Regions from separate parts of the Pseudomonas sp. TE24901 genome, predicted to be linked through region 4. Evidence: predicted binding sites of a transcription regulator. Region 4 holds the regulator's gene; each other region holds the start of a gene.
The links. Region 4 encodes FliA, which starts transcription of late flagellar genes. Its sites were predicted from a motif close to CTAAAGTTTNNNNNNNNNNNGCCGNTAA; they were not measured.
Positions count from the first base shown of each region.

Region 1 (4,402 bases), on a different contig from region 4:
CACCGCACCGCACAGGCTGATCACCATCACCGGCTGCGCCTTGCCAATCGCGCTGGTAAAACCGCGCAGTGTCATGAAACTGAGGAAACCCGGCAGGGCAAACGGCAGGATCGTCAGGAATTGCCCGGCCGAGTGCACGTTGGCTTCGGTCTGGCCAAACATCAGCAACAGCGGCTTGAGGTTCCACAGCAGCAGACCCGCCGCCAGCGCCATCAGCCACGCCAGCCACAGCCCGGCCTGGGTCAGGCGGGTGGCGCCGTCGATATCGCCCGCGCCGTGCCGAATGGCCACCAGGGTGCCCACGGCAGCAATCACGCCGATGCAGAAAATCGACACAAAGGAATAGCTGGCCGCGCCCAGGCCACCACCGGCCAGGGCTTCGGGGCTCAGGCGGGCCATCATCAGGGTGTCGGTCAGCACCATCAGCATGTGCGCCAACTGTGAGGCAATCAACGGCCCTGACAGCCGCAGGATGGCCCAGAGTTCGGTACGCGCCGGATGCTGCATGATCATCACGCTCGAAAAGTCAGAGGGGTGGGGAAGGGTCGATTCTCGGCGCTTCTGGTGCATTGCACAAAAGGATAAAAGCGATCGTTCGCATGACTAATACTCATGTATACGGATTCTGCTAGGGTGCTGCTTTGGTTTGTAGGAGTTTTCCGTATGTCGCGCCGCCTCCCTCCGCTTTATGCCCTGCGTGCATTTGAGGCTGCGTCCCGGCATAACTCCTTCACGCGCGCCGCCGAGGAGCTGTCGATCACCCAGAGTGCGGTCAGCCGGCATATCCGTACGCTGGAAGAGCATTTTGCCTGTCGCCTGTTCCAGCGCAGCGGGCGCACCCTGCAACTCACCGAAGCGGCGCGCCTGCTGTTGCCCGGCGTGCGTGAAGGCTTTGCCGCGCTGGAGCGGGCCTGCCATACCCTGAATGCCGAAGACGACATCCTGCGCATGAAAGCACCCTCGACCCTGACCATGCGCTGGCTGCTGGCGCGGCTCAGTCGTTTCCGGGCGTTGCAGCCGGGCAACGAGGTGCAACTGACCAGTGCGTGGATGAGCGTGGATGAGGTGGACTTCAATCAGGAGCCGTTCGATTGTGCGGTGCTGCTGAGCTACGGACATTTCCCGGCCGATTGGGAAGCCAGTTACCTGTTCCCCGAGTTGCTGATTCCAGTGGGGGCGCCCAACCTGCTTGAGGATGGGCCCTGGGATGCAGCGCGCCTGGCCACCGCCGAGTTGCTGCATCCCACGCCCGACCGTCGCGACTGGCGCAATTGGCTGGAGCGCATGGGCTTGTCGTCCCAGGTGTCGCTCAAGGGCGGGCAGGTGTTCGATACCCTTGAACTGGGCATGATTGCTGCCGCGCGGGGCTACGGGGTGTCCATGGGCGACCTGCTGATGGTGGCGGAGGACGTGGCTCAGGGGCGGTTGAGCCTGCCGTGGCCCACCGCAGTCGCCAGTGGTGAAAACTATTACTTGGTGTGGCCGAAAACCCGCCCCGGGGGAGAGCGGCTGCGACGTTTGGCGGAGTTTCTTCAGGGCGAAGTCAAGGCCATGGAATTGCCTCAGGTGCAGCGCCTCGACTGATGCGCGGCCTACCGTTCGTGCAATCGTTTGCGCGATACCCCTGTGAATCGCTCAAGTATTGCCCGCGCCCGCCGAAGAAGGTGTGTTGGAACCATCGTGCACCAACGTTTCCCACCAGATAATTTGCCGAGCAGCGCTATGAGATCAGGATGATCCTGGCCTCGGCCAGGAGCTGTCATGTCTCAACCTCGCGCTCGGATCGCCTCCCAACTAGGCCTCGCCTTGGCCGTTATTCTGGCTGTCGTCATCAGCGGCAGTACCGTCTTTGCCTTGCGTTCCCTCGACTCGGCCAACCTCGACACCCGCGAGGAACACCTGGCCAGCGAGGCGCGTTTGCTGGCCGACCAACTCAATACCTTCCACAGCACCTTGCGCGAGAGTACCCAGCGTTTGAGCGGGCTGTTCGAAAAGCGCTTCGGCGCCGGCCTGAGCGTGCGTGCAGACCAGCCAGTCACCGTGGCCGGCGTGCAAACCCCAAGCCTGTACCTGGGCGAGGAGGTGCTGAACAACAACTTTGATGAAGTGGATGAGTTCAAGCAGATGTCCGGCGGCGTGGCCACGGTGTTCGTGCGCAGCGGCGAGGACTTCATTCGTATCAGCACCTCCCTGACCAAGCAGGACGGAAACCGTGCCATCGGTACCGTGCTCGACCACCAGCACCCGGCGTACCAGCGCCTGCTGTCAGGGCAGAATTACGTGGGCCGGGCCGTGCTGTTCGACCGCTCCTACATGACCCAGTACACCCCGGTGCGTGACGCCAGCGGCAAGGTCATCGCCGTGTTGTTCATCGGCTTTGACTACACCGACGAGCAGAAGGCCCAGTTCGACAACCTCAAGCGCTTCCGTATCGGCCAGACCGGCTCGCTGGCGCTGTTGGACGAACAGAAACATTGGTTGGTGCCACCGGCGGGCGTGCAGGCGCTGGATCAGGCGATCCCGGTGATGCTCGACCTGGCGAAGAAGCCCGGTGAAGGCCGCTTCTGGAGTGACAAGAACGAAGATTTCTACAGCGTCTCGGTGCCGTTCGAAGGCGGCCCGTGGTCGGTGGTGGCAAGCATGCCGAAGTCCGAGATCCGCGCAGTCACTTGGGCGGTAGGTATTCGCCTGGTAATCGGTAGCGTGCTGGCAATGCTGCTGGCGGTCGGCGCGGCGGTCTGGCTGCTGCGCAGCAAACTGCAGCCGTTGAGTGACCTGGTGCGCCAGGCCGAAGCCCTGGGCGCCGGCGATTTGAGCGCACGCTTGAACGTGGCCAGCCATGACGAAATCGGCCAGTTGGCACGCAGCTTCAACCAGATGGGTGAAGCCTTGTCGACCATGGTCTCGCACATCCGCAAGGCGGCCGAAGAGGTCAACAGCCGAGCACAGGCCTTGTCCGGGTTGTCCGGTGGCGCTTATGAAGGCATGGAACAGCAGTCCGGCGAGATCACCAGCATGGCCGGCGCAGTGGAAGAGTTCAGTGCCACCTCGTTGAACATCGCCGACAACATGGGCAACACCGAACGCCTGGCCCAGGAAAATGCCCAGCAGACGCGCATCGGTCGCACCTCGATGCAAGAAGCCTCGTCGTCGCTGGAACATATCGCCACGGCACTGAACAGCACGGCCACGGTGATCAACACCTTGGGCCAGCGCTCCCAGGAAATCGGCGGGATTGTGGGAGTGATCACCTCGATTGCCGAGCAGACCAACCTGTTGGCGCTGAACGCCGCCATCGAAGCTGCACGGGCCGGCGAGCAAGGCCGTGGTTTCGCGGTGGTCGCCGACGAGGTGCGCAACCTGGCGTCGCGTACCCGTGAGGCCACTGATGAAATCTCCGGGATGATCCAGAGCATCCAGCAGGAAACCGGCAACGCCATCAGCACCATGGAGCGCGGCAATGTGTTGATGCAAGAAGGCCTGTCGCGTAACGCCGACGTGGCTTCGGCCCTGGCGCGCATCGACGAGCAAAGCCGCTCGGCCGGCCAGCAATTTGCGGCGATCACCACCGCGACCCAGGAACAGAGCAGCACCGCGAACGTGCTCAGCAGCAACCTGCAAAGCATTGCGCTGGCCAACAGCGAACAGCGTGAAGTGGTGTCGAACCTGGCGATCACCGCCAAGGAACTGGAAACCCTGGCGGCGGGCTTGCGCCAAGAGGTCGACCGCTTCCGCTGACACCCCGCCCCCTGTAGGCGCCGGCTTGCCGGCGATGAGGCCCTCAGGCCTCGCGCAAACCTTGAGGCAGCCATCGCCGGCAAGCCGGCTCCTACCCTGGTAGGTGTTGCGCTCAGGTGATGGCTGCCGGCCGATATTGCAGGGCCTCTTGCAGGTGATGGCGTGCGATTGCGTCTGTCTGCTCAAGGTCGGCCAGGGTCCGCGCCACTTTCAACAGCCTGTGAGCCGCCCGCAGGGACAAGGTCAGCCGCTCGCAGGCGGTCTCCAGCCAGCCTTCATCGACCTTCGACAGCTGGCAGTGCTGGCGTAACCCCGGCAGGTCCAGAAAGGCATTGGCACAACCCTGGCGCCGTTGCTGGCGTTCACGGGCTGCGCAGACCTGCCTGGAGGCACTGGCGGTATCGTCGCCGGCCTGCGGTGTCGGGTTCAGCGCTGTGCTTTCCCGTGCAACGGTCAGGTGCAGGTCGATGCGGTCCAGCAGCGGCCCGGAGAGCTTGTTGCGGTAGCGTTGTATCTGTTCCGGCGTGCAGCGGCAGCGCCCACTGGGTTCGCCCAGGTAGCCGCAAGGGCAGGGGTTCATGGCCGCCACCAGCTGGAAGCGTGCCGGGAAACTCACCCGGTCGCGAGCGCGGGAAATCACGATGTGCCCAGACTCCAGGGGTTC
Region 1 is NZ_JBSSAF010000001.1:452,846-457,247, reverse strand. Features, by position in the region: gene ACVWVP_RS02150 (NorM family multidrug efflux MATE transporter) at 1-513, opposite strand, end outside; gene ACVWVP_RS02145 (LysR substrate-binding domain-containing protein) at 664-1,584, shown strand; gene ACVWVP_RS02140 (methyl-accepting chemotaxis protein) at 1,762-3,738, shown strand; gene ACVWVP_RS02135 (YifB family Mg chelatase-like AAA ATPase) at 3,851-4,402, opposite strand, start outside.
Region 1: a site for FliA is predicted at 1,635-1,662, ahead of ACVWVP_RS02140 (methyl-accepting chemotaxis protein). Genes of this name have one in related genera too.

Region 2 (4,402 bases), on a different contig from region 4:
CAGGTGGTCTGGCGTGCCGGCAACCAGGGCATCGGCGTGATCGTGGCCCAGTTGCCACGCACCACCGAGCTGCGCCGCCCGGACAGCCGCGGCCAGCTCAAGCCGGTGGCGGCCAACGTCGACATGATCGTGATCGTGTTCGCGCCACTGCCCGAGCCCCACGCCAACCTGATCGACCGTTACCTGGTCGCGGCTGAACATGCCGGCATCCGCCCGCTGTTGCTGCTGAACAAGTACGACCTGATCGACGAGCAGAACGCCCCGGCGCTGAATGCGCTGCTGGCGGTGTACCGCACCCTGGGCTACCCGGTGCTGGAAGTGTCGGCCCATCACGGCAACGGCATGGAACAGCTGCAACAACAGTTGGACGGGCGCATCAGCGTGTTTGTCGGCCAATCGGGCGTGGGCAAGTCCTCGCTGGTCAACAGCCTGCTGCCGGACGTCGAAACCCGCGTGGGTCCGCTGTCGGAGCTTTCCGGCCAAGGCACCCACACCACCACCACGGCGCGGTTGTTCCACTTCCCGGGCGGCGGTGAGTTGATCGACTCCCCAGGCATCCGCGAATTCGGCCTCGGCCACGTCAGCCGCAGCGACGTGGAAGCCGGTTTCATCGAGTTCAACGACCTGATCGGCACCTGCCGTTTCCGCGACTGCAAGCACGACCGCGAGCCGGGCTGTGCATTGCTCAAGGCGCTGGAAGACGGCCGCGTGCAGCAGCAGCGGATGAACAGCTATCGGTCGATCATTGCGAGTTTGCCGGAAAGCAGTTACTGACAGGCCCCTGCAAGGTAGAAACAACAAGGCCGCGGTTATCGCGGCCTTGTTGTATGTGCGGGTTAGGAACCTGCCTTGGGAACCGTAGGATCCTTCACCCCACCATCATCAAACAGATTCAGCTTCTGACGCAGTTCATGGGCTGGCAACGGCTCCTGCCCTGGCGGAATCGCGTTCGGGTCAGCTGGAACCTCGCCCGGCGCGCCGGCGCCTGGGGTGGGTGCGGGAGGCGGTTGGTCACCCTCAATCGCACGCTGGGCCTTTTTGGTCAGCACCACGATGTCGATCCTGCGGTTGACCGGGTTGAACGGGTCCTCATGATCAAACAGCTGCGAGGAAGCAAAGCCCACCACACGCGCCACTTGCGGGTCGGGGTAACTGCCCGCCACCAGCGCACGGCGAGCGGCGTTGGCACGGTTGGCCGACAGTTCCCAGTTGCCGAAGTCGCCCTGGCCAGCATACGGCTTGGCGTCGGTGTGGCCGCTGATGCTGATCTTGTTCGGCACCGCCTTGATGGTGTCAGCCATGGCCAGCAGGATGTCTTCAAAGTACGGCTTCAGGCGGGCGCTACCGGAGTCGAACATCGGCCGGTTGGCGGCGTCTGTGATCTGGATGCGCAAGCCTTCAGGCGTGATTTCGAAGGAAATCTGGTCCTTGAACTTCAGCAGCTGCGGGTTTTCCTCGACCTTGGTCTGCAGCTCCTGCAGCAGCAACTCCAGGCGTTCCTTCTCGACCTGCTCTGCCATGGACTCGACGGTTTCACGCTCGATCGGGATGTTCTGCTGTGGCGTCTCGGTCTTGACCTCGGGGTTGATGGTGCGCTCGGGCGCCAACTGCGGCGAGCCGCCCAGGTCGATCACGAAGGGCGTGCCACTTTCCGAGAAACCAATCGGGTCCTTGAAGTAACCGGCGATGGCGATCTTCTGTTCAGGCGTGGCGGTAGACATCAACCACAGCACCAGGAAGAACGCCATCATCGCCGTCGCGAAGTCGGCGAAGGCGATTTTCCAGGCGCCGCCATGGTGCCCCGCAGCGAAGCGCTTGACGCGCTTGATGATTATCGGCTGGTTGTTTTCCATGACTTAGCGACCGCGAACCGCTTGTTCCAGCTCGGCAAAACTTGGGCGGTGTTTCGGGTACAGCACCTTGCGCCCGAACTCCACCGCCAGCGATGGCGGCATGCCAGAGGCCGAAGCCACCAGGCACGCCTTGATCGCTTCGTAGAGGTTCACTTCTTCCTTGGCGTCGTGGGCCAGGGAAGTGGCCAGCGGGCCGAAGAAACCGTAGGCCGCCAGAATACCGAAGAAGGTACCCACGAGTGCCGCACCCACGTGCATGCCGATGGCCTTCTGGTCGCCTTCGCCCAGGGAGGCCATGGTGACCACGATACCCAGTACCGCCGCGACGATACCGAAACCGGGCATGCCGTCGGCGATGCCGGTCACGGCGTGAGAAGGATGTTCCAGCTCTTCCTTGAGGCTGAACAGTTCCATGTCGAACAGGCCTTCCAGCTCATGGGGGGCCATGTTGCCGGAGGACATGATGCGCAGGTAGTCACAGATGTAGGCAGTCATGCGCTCATCTTTGAGCACGGCCGGGTACTTGGCGAAAATCGGGCTGGCCGCGGCATCTTCGATGTCAGCTTCGATGGCCATCATGCCTTCGCGGCGGCTCTTGTTGAGGATCTCGTAGATCAGCCCCAGCACATCCAGGTAGAAGGTGTGGGAGAAGCGCGAGCTGAACATGCCCAGCGACTTCTTGATCACGTGCATGGTCATGTAGCCAGGGTTGGCCTGCAGGAATGCACCAAACGCGGCACCACCGATAATCAGCACTTCGAAAGGCTGGATCAGTGCAGCAATTTTACCGTGGGACAGGACATACCCACCGAGCACGCTTGCGATGACGACGATGATGCCGATAATTTTAGCCATAGGGGATCTGTACTTGCGCCGTCGGGTTCATGGACATATTGGGTGTAGCCGAAAACTCTTGTTCTACTTATCGGCAAAACTGCGCCAGACTATAGCCCGTTAAGGCGAAAAGCCAATTCGGCCCGTTCCGGGCGTGTTGAATGCAAGTGATGATCGCGCCCCAATCATGGCTAATGAAACGACAGTCCCAAGTTCAAGACCCACCACCCTCGCCGCTTGGATCAAGCGCCTGGACGATGTGCTGCTGCCCGTCCCGCAGGCCAGCCACGAGCGCGTGTGCAAGGCCATCCGCGACAGCCGCAGTTCGTTGCGAGACATTGCCGAGCTGATGCAGAACAGCCCCGCGCTGGTGCTCAGCGTGATGCGTGAAGCCAACAGCCACACCCATGGCAGCCTGGCGGAGCCGGCCGAAAACCTCGAAGTGGCGCTCAACCGTCTTGGCCTCAAGCGCGCCGAAGAGCTGCTGGCGCGGTTGCCTTCGGTGCCGGCCAACGAGATTCCCGTGGCGCTGCGCCAACTGCTGCTGGTGAGCCAGCATGCCTCGCAGCAAGCCAACGGCCTGTTCGCCAGCCGCCTGGCAAGGCTGTGGCAGGACATCCACTGGGGCAGCCTGTTGTTCCTGTCGCCGTTGTGGCCAATGGCCGTGGCGTACCCCAAGCTCCTGGAAGAATGGGAACTGCGGGTGATCCACAAGGGGCAGTCCGCGCGCCAGGTCGAGCAGGAATTGTTCGGTGTGCGCCTGCTGGACCTGTGCATCGGCCTGACCGAAACCTGGCACCTGCCGATCTGGGTCTCCCAGGGCTACACGCTCTTGCTGACCGAGCAGCGCCTGCTGGTCAAGGCCCTGCACATCGCCCGTGAAGATGACCCGCTGCGCCACCAGCAGCTGCTCGATGCCGAACCCAATTTGCGTCGCTGGCTGAATCAGCCCGCCAATACAGTACTGCTGGCCAACGGCCTGGCGATGGCGGCTCAGGAGTCCTGGACCTGTCCACACACCGAGCGCTGGCAATACCTCACGGCGCTTTACCTGCAAGCGCCTCTGGGTGATGTGCAGCAACAGGTTCACCAGCAAGCGGTGACCAGCGCTCGTGCGACCCTGATGCCCGACCTGTGGCACCCGGCGCTGTCGCTGATCTGGCCGTGGCATGTGCAGAAGATCCATCGCGGCTTGCTGCCGGCGCCGCCACCCACGGCCGAATCCCTGGCGGTGTGGCGTAAGCGCTGCACCGAATTGCTGGTGGAGCCAAGCCGCTTTGCCAACGCCATGCACCTGACCACCTGCGCCAAAGAGGCCCTGGTGGCCAGCGGCATGCAACGGGTCTTGCTGTTCATGGCCGATCGCGCTCTGAGTACGCTGCGGGTGCACCAGGCTGACGGCTTGCCGAAGGACGCCGCGAACCTGAGCCTGGACGTGGTCAACAGCACGCTGCTGCAACGCTTGCTGGAGAAATCCGCCCAGGTACGCCTCAACCCCGAGAACCATGCGCAATTTTCGGCACTGTTGCCGCCGATCCTGCGTCGCCTGTTCACCGGCGAGCATTTGCTGCTGCGCTCCCTGAGCTGCAATGGCCGCGTGGTAATGCTGATGGTGGCCGACCAGGGTGGCGGGCCGTTCTCGGAAACCACCGTGCAGGCCTTCGGCAAAACCGCCCAATGCATCGAGAAAGCCCTGCACAGCTTTACCAACCGCA
Region 2 is NZ_JBSSAF010000003.1:197,499-201,900, forward strand. Features, by position in the region: gene rsgA (small ribosomal subunit biogenesis GTPase RsgA) at 1-774, shown strand, start outside; gene motB (flagellar motor protein MotB) at 837-1,853, opposite strand; gene motA (flagellar motor stator protein MotA) at 1,857-2,708, opposite strand; gene ACVWVP_RS07125 (HDOD domain-containing protein) at 2,875-4,402, shown strand, end outside.
Region 2: a site for FliA is predicted at 2,776-2,803, ahead of motA (flagellar motor stator protein MotA). Genes of this name have one in related genera too.

Region 3 (4,402 bases), on a different contig from region 4:
CGGCCAGTACCACCACCTTCATGCGCGCAGCGCCGGGTCGGCGCGCCATTCACGCCAGCCCTGCACGGCGATCACGGTGAACAGCGCGTAGAGCGCGGCCGTGAGGTACAGGCCTTTGTAGAGGAACAGGCCGACGAAAATCACATCCACCGCGATCCACAGCGGCCAGCATTGCACGCGTTTCTGCGCCATCCACATCTGCGCGACCAGGCTGAAACCGGTGAGAGCGGCGTCGAGCCAGGGCTGAGCGGCGTCGGTCCAGTGGGCCATGGCCGCGCCCAACAACAGGCTGCCGGCCGCACCCACGGCCAGGCTGGTCATGATCGCCGGCCAGCCGAGGCTGGTCACCTGGCGACCCTGCTTGACCTCGCCGGCGCGGGTCCACTGCCACCAGCCGTAAACCTGCAGCGCGGCATAGACCACTTGCAGCAGCATGTCGGAATAGAGTTTTACGTCGAAGAATATCCAGGTGTAGAGCAGCACCATCACCAGGCCGATAGGCCAGCACCAGGGGTTCTGTTTGACCGTCAGCCAGACAGCGATCACCCCCAGGGCGGCGGCGAACAGTTCAAGCCCGGACATGGCGGTTCCTTAGGGGAGACGAAGAGGGCGCTGATTGTAACCAAAGAAGATAGGCTTAGGCATTGGCTTTGTAGTGAGCGGGCTTGCCCGCGCTGGAGTGCGTAGCGCTCCCATTTTTTTGGGGCCGCTACGCAGCCCAGCGCGGGCAAGCCCGCTCACTGCAGATTAGATTTTGAATTGGCGCAGCAGGCCATCGAGTTGTTCGCTGAGGCCGCGCAGGTGCGCGCTGGCGACGCTCGATTGTTCTGCCGCCAACGCGGTGCTGTGGGACAGGCCCGCCGCCTGGGTGACGTTCTGGTTGATGTCTTCGACCACGTGGGCCTGTTGCAAGGTGGCGCTGGCGATCGAGGCATTCAGTCCGTTGAGATTACGCAGCGCCTGGCCGATGGCATTGAGGCTGGCCCCGGCCTGGCCGGCTTGTTCGATGGTCAGTTGCGACGCGCTGTGGCTGTCGCTGATCACCTTGACCGCCGCTTCCGAGTGGCCCTGCAGGCGCTCGATCATCACCTGGATCTCGGCGGTGGACTTTTGCGTGCGCTGGGCCAACAGGCGTACTTCATCGGCCACCACCGCAAACCCCCGGCCTTGCTCGCCGGCGCGAGCCGCTTCGATGGCGGCGTTGAGGGCCAGCAGGTTGGTCTGGTCGGCGATGGAGCGGATCACTTCGAGTACGCCGCCAATCTGTGTGCTTTCGCTGGACAGGGTGCGGATCACCTCTACGGCCTGGCTGATGGTGCCCGAGAGCTGGTCGATCTGCTGCAGGCTGCCGTCGATGTTCACCTGGCCTTGCTGCGCCTGGGCCTGGGCGTCACGCATTTCGCTGGCGGCGTGCTCGGCGTTTTTTGCCACGTCCTGCACGCCGTAGGTCACTTCATTGATGGCCGTGGCCACCAGTTCCATCTGCTGCGACTGCTGCTGGCTGCGGTCGTGGGCCTGGCTGGCGTTGGTGCCCAGCTCGGTGGAGGACTGCCCGAGGGCGTTGGCGCACACCTGCAATTGGCCCACCACCTGGCGCAGCTTGGCGGTGAAGCTGTTGAAGTGCCGGGACAGCTGGGTCACCTCATCATTGCCGTGGGTGTCCAGGCTGCGGGTCAGGTCGCTTTCGCCGCTGGCGATATTGCCCATGGCATTGACCGCCGCCTGCAACGGGTTGACGATACTGCGGGCGATCACTGTCACCAGCAAGGCCATGACCAGCGCAATGCCCAGGCCAATCAGTGAGGCTTTCCACACCTGGCCCTTGAACTCGGCCTGCACGTCGTCCACGTACACGCCAGAGCCGATGATCCAACCCCAGGGTTCGAACAGCTGGATGTACGAGGTTTTCTCCACCGGCGCTTCGGCGCCCGGCTTCGGCCAGCGGTAGTTGACGATGCCGGCGCCCTTGGCCTTGGCCAGGATCACGAACTCGTTGAACACCGCAAACCCGTCCGGGTCGCGGATGGCCGAGAGGTTCTGGCCGTCCAGCTTGGGGTTGGCGGCGTGCATGATCATCACGGGGGTGAGGTCGTTGATCCAAAAGTAGTCGTCGTGGTCGTAGCGCAGGCCGCGCACGGCGCTCAACGCCTGTTTCTGCGCGGCTTCGCGGGTGAGCACGCCCGTCTTTTCGAGGTTCTGGTAATAGGCGAGGACGCCGCTGGCCGTCTGCACCACGTGCTGGGTCTGCTGGCGCTTGGCCTGGTAGAGGTCGCCGTGGATCTGCTTGAGCATCAGCAGGCCCAGGGTCAACAGCATCAACACGGCGACGATCAGGATCAGCCAGAGACGACGGCTGATCGACATGCTGCGCAAACTGTTCATGGTCCTGTCACTCCGTGCTTTTTATAATTGTGGGTGCTGCATCGACATTTCCGGCTTGTCTGATAGGCTTTCGGCCTGCAATCGGAAAACCTGAGTACCGCCTGATTTTTCACGCAATTTTTGCACGCCGGCGTTGATTATCAACGCCGCGCCTGAAGAAGCGCTCGCCTCTTTGAATCATTAGAAATACGCACCACCTTTGGGAGAAACATGGACATTTGGACCGCCATACAGGCATTGATACTGGGCGTTGTGGAAGGGCTGACCGAGTTCCTGCCGATCTCCAGCACCGGCCACCAGATCATCGTCGCCGACCTGATCGGCTTCGGCGGCGAACGCTTCGAAGCGTTCAATATCATCATCCAGCTGGGCGCGATCCTCGCCGTAGTCTGGGAGTTCCGGCGCAAGATCTTCGACGTGGTCACCGGCTTGCCGACCCAGCGCACTGCCCAGCGCTTCACGGTCAACCTGATCATCGCGGTACTGCCGGCGGTGGTACTGGGGGTGATTTTTGCCGACCTGATCAAGCACTACCTGTTCAACCCGATCACCGTGGCAACGGCGCTGGTCGTCGGCGGCGTGATCATGCTGTGGGCCGAGCGCCGCCAGCATGCGGTACACGCCGAAACCGTGGACGACATCACCTGGAAAGACGCGGTCAAGGTGGGCTTTGCCCAGTGCCTGGCCATGATCCCGGGCACCTCGCGTTCCGGTGCGACCATCATTGGTGGCCTGCTGTTCGGCCTGTCGCGCAAGACCGCCACCGAGTTCTCGTTCTTCCTGGCCATGCCGACCATGGTCGGTGCCGCCGTGTATTCGGGCTACAAGTACCGCCACCTGTTCCAGCCCGATGACCTGCCGGTGTTCGCCATTGGTTTTGTCACCTCGTTCATCTTCGCAATGATCGCCGTCAAGGCCTTGCTCAAGTTCATCGCCAGCCACAGCTACGCGGCCTTTGCCTGGTACCGCATCGCGTTCGGCCTGGTGATCCTGGCCACCTGGCAGTTCGGCTGGATCGACTGGACAGCGGTCAAGCCATGAACATCCAGCACCCACGCCTGAAGGCGCTGATCTTCGTGCTGCTGTGCGCCGCGCCGCTGCTGGGCTCAGCCTTGCTCTGGCATCGCGGCGAAACGCTGATCCCGCTCGCGGCCTACGGCGTGGTCAGCGTGGTGGCGTTCCTGATGTACTGGAACGACAAGCGCAAGGCCCAGACCGAAGGCCGCCGCACCCCGGAAAACATCCTGCACGCCGTCGAACTGGCAGGCGGCTGGCCGGGCGCGCTGCTCGCCCAGCAAGTCTTCCGGCACAAGACGCGTAAAGTGTCTTACCAAGTGCTGTTCTGGGTGATCGTGCTGTTGCACCAAGTGTTCTGGCTGGACCAACTGTTCCTGGGCGGCACGCTGCTGTCAGTCCTCTAGGCATAACACCCAAGCGTAACCACGATGCGAAGCGAGCCGCTCTTGATGAGTGGTTGGATCTAAAGCAGATACCTGTAGGAGCTGGCTTGCCGGCGATGCAGGCACCTCGGTGAATCAGGCATACCCGGTTGATGCCATCGCAGGCAAGCCAGCTCCCACAGTGAGGGCTCGCGTCATCGTTGATGAGCATCGCCGGCAAGCCGGCTCCTACAGTGGACCGCGTTTGCCTTTGCCTTTGCTCCACACCACTCAAGCCGGCTGTCAGGCCGCTGTGCTCTTGCTTTTGATCTTGATTTTGATCTTAGGCGCCCCGTCAAACACGCTGGCCGGAATCTGACAGGGATTTGGGGGGTAAGCCGGCAGGACGCCGGCTTAGCCGCCCCGCGCCATGGATGGCGCGTGGCGGCGGCCCCCCAAATCACTGTCGGATTACGGGCACACCGAGCCTAGGCGAGGTGCCGAGTGTTGGGGCAAGAGCCTTTTGCTTACTTTTGGGCTTTTCAAAAGTGAGCCGCTGTAAAAGCGGAACCATAAGCCGCCGTTACCGAAGAAATGGATATGTACCTCGTGAGACCGCCATCGCAGGCAAGCCAGCTCCC
Region 3 is NZ_JBSSAF010000005.1:432,945-437,346, reverse strand. Features, by position in the region: gene ACVWVP_RS12980 (AAA family ATPase) at 1-22, opposite strand, end outside; gene pnuC (nicotinamide riboside transporter PnuC) at 19-582, opposite strand; gene ACVWVP_RS12970 (methyl-accepting chemotaxis protein) at 748-2,382, opposite strand; gene ACVWVP_RS12965 (undecaprenyl-diphosphate phosphatase) at 2,593-3,423, shown strand; gene ACVWVP_RS12960 (DUF1294 domain-containing protein) at 3,420-3,803, shown strand.
Region 3: a site for FliA is predicted at 2,450-2,477, ahead of ACVWVP_RS12970 (methyl-accepting chemotaxis protein). Genes of this name have one in related genera too.

Region 4 (4,402 bases):
CCGCGCGTGCCGAACATGGAACTCGAAGACGAGTTGCGCAAGACCGCCTCGCGCATTGTCTCGGCCCAGGCCGAACTGAGCATGCGTGGCGACAGCGATGCCACCACCAATCGCCAGCTATTCGCCGGCCTGCCGCTGACCGCTGCCGAGCCGCTGGTCGAGCCGACCTTCAAAGAGCCACCACGTCCTGCCGCGCCAGCCCCGGCGCCGGCAGTCGACCCGCGTGTGTTTGACTCGATGCGTTTTGAACTCAATGGCCTGCGTGAGCTGCTGGAAGTCCAGCTGGGCTCCCTGGCCTGGACCCAGTTGCAAGGCAGCAAGCCGCAACAGGCCAACCTGTGGCGCCGCCTGCAACGTATCGGCTTGTCCGGCCCGTTGTCCCGCGACCTGCTGGCCCTGACCGCCGAAGTCGAAGAACCTCGCCAGGCCTGGCGCATGTTGCTGGCCCACCTGGCGCGCATGATCGTCACCCCGGAAATCGAGCCCCTGGAAGAGGGCGGTGTGATCGCCATGGTCGGCCCTGCCGGCATGGGCAAGACCACCACCCTGGCCAAACTGGCCGCGCGTTACGTGCTCAAGTACGGCGCGCAGAACATCGCGCTGGTGAGCATGGACAGCTACCGTATTGGTGCCCAGGAGCAGCTCAAGACCCTGGGGCGTATTCTCAATGTGTCGGTGACCCACGTCGACCCGGGCCAGTCCCTGGCCAACGCCCTCGACCCACTGCTGCGCAAGCGCGTGGTATTGATCGATACCGCTGGCCTGCAAGCCAGCGACCCGGCGTTGCGCATGCAGCTGGAAAGCCTGGCCGGGCGTGGCATCAAGTCGAAGAATTACCTGGTGCTTGCAACCACTAGCCAGAAACAGGTTCTTACCGCTGCGTATCATAGCTACAAGCGCTGCGGCCTGGCCGGTTGCATCCTGACTAAACTCGATGAAACGGCGAGTCTGGGCGAGGTGTTGAGCCTGGCCATCAGCCACGAATTGCCGGTTGCCTACCTGACCGACGGGCCGCGGATCCCGGATGATCTGCATCTGCCGCGCCGTCATCAGCTGGTCAGCCGTGCAGTCAGCGTGCAAATGCAAGAAGAGCCTAGCGAGGAAGCGATGGCCGATATGTTCGCTGACCTTTACCACAACCCGGCAAAACGGGTCGGTTGAGGGCAGCATGAACACCGTGAAATGTATCTACATCGATGGTCTGCAAGCGATTCACGCGGCCAAGCCATGTAGCCTGCGTCTAAGCAAGACAAGGTAAAGAAATAAAATGGGCAGCATGCATCCCGTACAGGTGATCGCGGTGACCGGCGGCAAAGGTGGCGTCGGGAAAACTAACGTGTCAGTGAATTTGTCCCTGGCCCTGGCAGAGCTTGGCCGTCGCGTCATGCTGCTGGATGCTGACCTGGGGTTGGCGAACGTCGACGTTCTGCTGGGGCTGACACCCAAACACACCCTCGCCGATGTGATCGAAGGCCGTTGTGAGCTGCGCGATGTGCTGCTCCAGGGCCCCGGTGGCATTCGGATCGTGCCGGCCGCCTCGGGCACCCAGAGCATGGTGCACCTGAGCCCGGCGCAGCATGCCGGCCTGATCCAGGCCTTCAGCGATATCGGCGACAACCTCGACGTGCTGGTGATCGACACCGCCGCCGGGATCGGCGAGTCCGTGGTCAGCTTCGTGCGCGCAGCGCAAGAAGTGCTGCTGGTGGTCTGCGACGAACCCACCTCGATCACCGACGCCTACGCCCTGATCAAACTGCTTAACCGTGACTACGGCATGAACCGCTTCCGCGTGCTGGCCAACATGGCCCAAAGCCCGCAGGAAGGGCGAAACCTGTTCGCCAAGTTGACCAAGGTCACGGATCGCTTCCTCGATGTCGCCTTACAATACGTCGGCGCAGTTCCTTATGACGAGTGTGTGCGCAAGGCCGTGCAAAAGCAGCGTGCGGTCTATGAAGCGTTCCCTCGTTCGAAGTGCGCACTGGCGTTCAAGGCCATTGCCCAGAAGGTCGATACCTGGCCGTTGCCCGCCAACCCACGGGGGCATCTGGAGTTTTTCGTCGAGCGATTGGTGCATCAGACGAGCGCAGGACCCGTGCTATGACAGCGACTGGCTACAACGCGTACAAGAAGTCTGCCCGTGACAGCCAGGGCGAGTTGATCGAGCGCTACGCGCCGTTGGTCAAGCGTATCGCCTATCACCTGCTGGCACGCCTGCCGGCCAGCGTCCAGGTCGAAGACCTGATCCAGGCCGGCATGATCGGCCTGCTCGAAGTGTCGACCAAATACGACGCGAGCAAGGGTGCAAGTTTCGAGACGTATGCGGGTATCCGTATTCGTGGCGCAATGCTCGATGAAGTGCGCAAAGGCGATTGGGCACCGCGTTCGGTGCACCGCAATACGCGCATGGTCAGTGATGCAATTCGCGCAATTGAAGCAAAAACCGGTCGTGACGCTAAAGATCATGAAGTTGCGGCCGAACTCCAATTGAGTCTCGATGATTACTACGGGATTTTGAACGATACCTTGGGCAGCCGCCTGTTCAGTTTCGACGACCTGTTGCAGGACGGCGAACACGAAGGGCTGCACGAGGACGGCGCGAGTGCACATCTGGAGCCGTCGCGTGACCTGGAAGATGAACGCTTCCAGGGTGCGTTGGCGGACGCGATCGCCAATTTGCCGGAGCGTGAGCGACTGGTGTTGGCGCTGTACTACGACGAAGAGCTGAACCTCAAGGAAATCGGTGAGGTCCTGGGGGTCAGCGAATCGCGTGTCAGCCAGCTGCACAGCCAGTGCGCAGCCCGCTTGCGGGGGCGGTTGGGAGAGTGGCGCGCGCGCTGACAGGCAGTGTGGGGACACTGCAGACGCTACCGTGAAAGCCATCGCTTTCGCGGGTTCGTACCGTGGTGCCCTGGGCAGTCCTTTTTGTGTAACGCCTGTTGATTGAAATGGCGCGTCCAGGTGCTGGGCGCGTTTAAGACTGCTTGGAGGTCGAATTGGACAAGAACATGAAAATCCTCATCGTTGATGACTTCTCAACGATGCGGCGGATCATAAAAAACCTGTTGCGTGACCTTGGGTTCACAAACACGGTCGAGGCGGATGACGGCATTACAGCGATTCCGATCCTCAACAGCGGGAGCATCGACTTTCTGGTAACCGACTGGAACATGCCGGGCATGACCGGTATCGATTTGCTGCGCCACGTGCGTGCTGATGAAAAACTGCGCAGCCTGCCTGTGCTGATGGTGACCGCCGAAGCCAAGCGTGAGCAGATCATCGAAGCCGCCCAAGCCGGGGTAAACGGTTACGTGGTCAAGCCATTCACTGCGCTGGCCTTGAAAGAGAAGATCGAGAAAATCTTCGAACGCATCGGTCATTGATGCTGCCACGGGGGAGCTATGGAGCATAAAGAAACGTCACAGGGAGACTTCGAGTCGACCCTGAAAAAGCATGCTCACCAGTTGGTCGACAGCCTTGAAAAAGGCCAGTTCGGCGACGCGGTGCAGTTAATCCATGAGCTCAACCAGACCCGTGACCGCGGCCTGTACCAGGAAGTGGGCAAGCTCACGCGCGAGCTGCACAGTGCGATCGTCAATTTCCAGATTGACCCGCACATGCCCCAGGCCGAAGAGATTTCGCAAATCACCGATGCCACCGAACGCCTGTCCTACGTGGTCAGGCTGACCGAGGCGGCGGCCAACCGCACCATGGACCTGGTGGAGAACGCCACGCCCCTGGTCAATGGCATGGCCAATGAAGCCCAGGCCCTCAGCGTTGACTGGGGCCGCTTCATGCGTCGGGAAGTGGGCGCGGAAGAGTTTCGTGAATTGGCGCGTCGGGTCGACGGCTTTCTGTCGCGCAGCGAGCAGGAAAACCGCACGGTTTCCAGCAACCTCAACGACATTCTGCTGGCCCAGGATTACCAGGACCTCACCGGCCAGGTGATCAAGCGTGTGACCCAATTGGTCACCGAAGTGGAAAGCAACTTGCTCAAATTGGTGCTTATGGCAGGCCAGGTTGACCGCTTTGCCGGTATCGAACATGACCGCGCAGCGATCCTCTCGGAAAAAGATCCACAAAAACATCTCGCCAAGGGTGAAGGTCCGCAGATTCATGCCGATAAACGTGAAGACGTTGTATCGGGTCAAGATGATGTTGATGACCTGTTATCCAGTTTAGGCTTCTAAGGAGCACCCACATGAGCTTCGGCGCCGATGAAGAAATCCTTCAGGATTTCCTTGTAGAGGCCGGCGAAATTTTAGAGCAGTTGTCCGAGCAACTGGTCGAGCTGGAAAGCCGACCGGATGATGCGAACCTGCTCAATGCAATTTTTCGCGGTTTTCACACTGTAAAAGGGGGCGCCGGCTTCCTCCAGCTCCATGAGCTGGTGGAGTGCTGCCAC
Region 4 is NZ_JBSSAF010000006.1:9,897-14,298, forward strand. Features, by position in the region: gene flhF (flagellar biosynthesis protein FlhF) at 1-1,161, shown strand, start outside; gene fleN (flagellar synthesis regulator FleN) at 1,268-2,101, shown strand; gene fliA (RNA polymerase sigma factor FliA) at 2,098-2,838, shown strand; gene ACVWVP_RS13170 (chemotaxis response regulator CheY) at 3,006-3,380, shown strand; gene ACVWVP_RS13175 (protein phosphatase CheZ) at 3,399-4,187, shown strand; gene ACVWVP_RS13180 (chemotaxis protein CheA) at 4,199-4,402, shown strand, end outside.